One region of the Streptomyces sp. NPDC008121 genome, then DNA from elsewhere that is predicted to be linked to it. Evidence: riboswitches for the same ligand, from Rfam matches in the RefSeq annotation. Region 1 holds a riboswitch; the other holds the start of a gene.
What was found. Region 1 has a riboswitch for glycine ahead of gcvP (aminomethyl-transferring glycine dehydrogenase). Riboswitches for the same ligand answer to the same signal wherever they lie in the genome.
Positions count from the first base shown of each region.

Region 2: it holds a riboswitch for glycine, as region 1 does, so the genes downstream of both, gcvT (glycine cleavage system aminomethyltransferase GcvT) here and gcvP (aminomethyl-transferring glycine dehydrogenase) in region 1, are expected to answer to the same signal.

Region 1 covers NZ_JBIBHT010000002.1:1,023,671-1,025,861, forward strand. Annotated here, with positions in the region: gene gcvP (aminomethyl-transferring glycine dehydrogenase) at 1-851, opposite strand, end outside; glycine riboswitch at 1,031-1,129, opposite strand; gene ACFZBD_RS10085 (PRC-barrel domain-containing protein) at 1,243-1,605, shown strand; gene ACFZBD_RS10090 (DNA polymerase IV) at 1,724-2,191, opposite strand, start outside.
Region 2 covers NZ_JBIBHT010000003.1:284,764-286,954, reverse strand. Annotated here, with positions in the region: gene gcvT (glycine cleavage system aminomethyltransferase GcvT) at 95-1,222, opposite strand; glycine riboswitch at 1,373-1,484, opposite strand; gene ACFZBD_RS11395 (AAA family ATPase) at 1,624-2,191, shown strand, end outside.

The sequences.
Region 1 (2,191 bases):
CCCATGGGGACACCGAAGCGCTGGGTGGTGCCCACGGCGATGTCCGCGCCCAGTTCGCCCGGGGAGGTGAGGAGGGTCAGCGCGAGCAGGTCGGCGGCGACGGTGACGATGGCGCCGAGCTCGTGCGCCGCGTCGATGACGGGCTTGATGTCCCGGACGGCGCCGGAGGCGCCGGGGTACTGCAGCAGCACGCCGAAGACACCGCGCTCGGCCACGTCGGCGGGGATGCCGTCGCTCAGATCGGCGACGACGACCTCGACACCGGTCGGCTCGGCGCGCGTCTCGATCACGGCGATGGTCTGCGGCAGGGCGTCGGCGTCGATGAGGAAGACACCGTTCTTGACCTTGCCGACCCGGCGGGAGAGGGCCATGGCCTCGGCGGCCGCGGTGCCCTCGTCGAGCAGCGAGGCGCCGGAGGTGGGCAGACCGGTCAGGTCGGCGACCATGGTCTGGAAGTTGAGCAGCGCCTCCAGACGGCCCTGGGAGATCTCCGGCTGATAGGGCGTGTACGCCGTGTACCAGGCGGGGTTCTCCATCACGTTCCGCAGGATGACCGGCGGGGTGAAGGTGCCGTAGTAGCCGAGGCCGATCATGGGGGCGAGGACCTGGTTGCGGTCGGCGAGCTCACGCAGCTCGGCGAGGACCTCGGCCTCGGTACGGGCGGCGGGCAGGCCGAGCGCCTCGGCGCTCTTGATCACGTCCGGCACGGCGGCGGCCGTCAGCTCGTCCAGGGAGCCGTAGCCGACCTGCGCGAGCATCTTGGCGCGGGCTTCGGCGTCGGGCCCGATGTGCCGCTGTTCGAACGGGATGCCCTGCTCGAGCTCGGAGAGCGGGGTGCGGTGAGCGGTCATGTACGGAGGCCTCCTGGTCGTCACGACCTGCGAGAAGCACCACGGCGCGGGTGCCCGGACGGCCTCCCCCTCTGTCATCTCAACCTGAGAGCTTCACCGGCACGCCGAAGGGGCACGCCGGCTTTCACCGTCGGTGAGAGCGAATGCCGTCTGACGTCCGCCCTGCTTTCCAGAGTGACCTCGTCCGTGCGGTACGGGGGCCTGAGAGATTCCGGGGAGGATTTGCTCCTTCGGCGCCTCCGAAAGCTTTCTCCGGAGGACTCTCCCGCACGGGGTCGACAGCCACAGCCAGCCTACCAGCGCGCTTCCCCGTGCCGTCGCTCAAGTGGCCGACATCCCAGATGTGCACTTTCGTAGTCTTGTAGAGCAGCCGCGACCAGTTGGAGGGACCGTGCAGACCGACATCGATCCGCGCAGCCTGATCGGCCGCAAGGCGTTCGACCGTAACGGCAACAAGATCGGGACCGTGGACGAGGTGTACCTCGACGACGCGACCGGCGTACCGGAGTGGGCCGCGGTCCGCACCGGTCTCTTCAGCCGGGACGCCTTCGTCCCGCTGGAGCCCAGCGAACTGGTCGAGGACGGCCTGCACATCCCGTACGAGCGCGCCCTGATCAAGGACGCCCCGGACTTCGGTGTGGGCCGCCACCTCTCCCCGGAGCAGGAACTCCAGCTGTACCGCCACTACAACATCGCCCTCCCGCCGGTCCCGGACCGCGACTTCGGCCGTCTGGCGGGCCAGGAAGAGGCCTGACGAGCCGGCCGGCCCCATCGGCTGCCCCAGACCCGACGGACCGCGCCGCGGCTGCCCCGGCGGTACGCGTCCGCCCCCTGGGCGCCTCCCGCAGTCGGCGCTGCCCGGCCCGTCCCCCTCAGGCGACCGCGGCCGTCCCCTCCCCGCCTCCCACCAGCGGCAGCGGGTCCGCGGGTTCCAGCTCCGGATCGTCGACGGGGAAGGTCCGCACCCGGCCCGGCGCCGATCCCGGCTGCTCGAACCGGACGGTGACCCGTCCGACCCCGCTGCCCTGCACCCAGCCGGCTCCGTACACCGCGTGCCGTACGTCGTGCCCGGGCGCCCACCGCCGCTCCGCCGGTGTCTCCGCCTCGGCCGGCGGGGCGGAGGCACCCGCCGCCCCTGGCCCCGCCCCGTGCTCCGCGCCCCGTACGGCATCCGCGCCGGCCGAGGCGCCCCCGGCCGCCGCCTCGGCCTCCGCGCGCGCCTCCGCCTGGGCATCGGCCTCCGCCTGGGCGAAGAGGTCCTCCTGGGTGTAGTCCGCGAGCCCGCTGACGCCGACCCCCAGCAGCCGCACCCCGCCCGTCGTGTCCACGCCCTCCAGCAG
Region 2 (2,191 bases), on a different contig from region 1:
GGTCTTGCGAAATGAGACGAGAGATGAGACGGGAGGCGGCGGGGCGCCGGCCGGCGGAGGGAACGCGCGGCCGGATCCCCCGGCCGCGCCGACGTCACTTCCGGCGCTTGTAGAACGGCAGCGCCACGACCTCGTACGGCTCGTGGGTGCCGCGGATGTCCACACCTACACCCTGCGTGCCCGGCTCGGCGTGTGCCGCGTCCACGTACGCCATGGCGATCGGCTTTCCGAGGGTGGGGGAGGGGGCGCCCGAGGTGACCTCGCCGACGACCCGGCCGTCCACCACGACCGCGAAGCCGGCCCGCGGCACGCGGCGGCCCTCGGCGACCAGGCCGACCAGCTTGCGGGGCGGGCTGGCCGCGGCCCGCTCGGCGGCCGCCTCCAGGGCCTTGCGGCCCACGAAGTCGCCGTCGTTGGTCGTCTTCTCGAACTTCACGACCCGGCCCAGACCGGCGTCGAAGGGGGTCAGACCCGTGGTCAGCTCGTGACCGTACAGCGGCATGCCCGCCTCCAGGCGGAGCGTGTCGCGGCAGGAGAGCCCGCAGGGGATGAGGCCGACCGGGGCGCCCGCCTCGGTCAGCGCCCGCCAGACGCCCTCGGCGTGCTCGGGCTTCAGGAACAGCTCGAAGCCGTCCTCACCGGTGTAGCCGGTACGGGCGATCAGCGCGGGGACCCCCGCGACCGTGCCGGGCAGCCCGGCGTAGTACTTCAGACCGTCCAGATCGGCGTCGGTCAGCGACGCCAGGATGCCGGGGGACTCCGGGCCCTGGACGGCGATCAGCGCGTACGCGTCGCGGTCGTCGCGCACCTCGGCGTCGAAGCCCGCCGCCCGCGCGGTGAGCGCGTCCAGCACGATCTGGGCGTTGGAGGCGTTGGCGACGACCATGTACTCGCTCTCGCCGAGCCGGTACACGATCAGGTCGTCGAGGATGCCGCCGTCCTCCTGGCAGATCATCGTGTAGCGGGCGCGGCCCGGGCCCACGGTCGAGATGTTGCCGACCAGGGCGAAGTCCAGCAGCTCCACGGCCTGCGGACCGGTGACCGTGATCTCTCCCATGTGCGAGAGGTCGAAGAGGCCCGCCTTGGCGCGGACGGCGTTGTGCTCGTCGCGCTCGCTGCCGTAGCGCAGCGGCATGTCCCAGCCCGCGAAGTCGGTCATGGTCGCGCCCAGGGAGCGATGCAGGGCATCGAGGGCGGTCAGGCGGGGGGCGGCAGTGCTCATGGGTGTGGCTCCCGGGTCCCAGGGCGAAAAAGATCATGACGACGAGGACGATCCTCCCCATCTGTCATGGAACCTGAGAGGTTCACCGAGAGCATCCTCGGCTTGCACCTTGGGTGGGGCGCGACGAGCGCGCCCGCTTTTCAGATCTGCCTCATCCGCGCGGTACGGGGCCTGAGAGATTCAAGGGAGGGTCTTGCTCCTTCGGCGCCCGGACCGCCGCAGCGCTGCTGCGGCCCGTCCAGGACTCTCCCGCGCGGATTCGAGCGGCCGGTATGTGGTTGTGTGCGCTTGGCGCGCACATCATTGCACGCGGGTCCTCGTCGGCAAATCGCTTGTGCCTCATTACTGTCTCTTTACACTTCTTGGGGAAGGGTCTTCACGACCCGACAGGGGGAGAAGCGATGACGTTCCAGAGAACCGGCGCCTACGCGACCAGTACGGCTGTACCGGCCCCGCGCGCCCGGGCCAGGACCCGTCGGCGCGGAGCCTCCGCGCGCCTGCTGCGGGACCTGCGCGACCGGGACGGACACGGGCCCCGGGTCCTCGCCTTCGCCCCGGGGGACCTCGTCGTCGTCTCCGGACTGCCGGGCAGCGGCAAGTCGACGCTGATGCGCCGCGCCGCCGGCGGCCGCGGCATCGACTCGCAGGACGCCCGGGAGCGCTGGGAGGCCCGGATGCCCGGCTTCCTCCCGTACGCCGTCTACCGCCCCCTGGTCCGGATCGCGCACTACGCCGGGCTGCGCCGGGAGCTGCGCGCCGGCCGGAGCGTGATCGTCCACGACTGCGGCACCCAGTCCTGGGTGCGCGAATGGCTCGCCCGCGAGGCCCGCCGCCGCGGCAGCGCCCTCCATCTGATCCTGCTCGACGTCACCCCGGCCGCCGCCCGCGAGGGCCAGCGGGACCGGGGCCGCGGCGTCTCCGGATACGCCTTCGCCCGGCACCGCCGCTCGGTCGGCCGGCTGCTGCGAT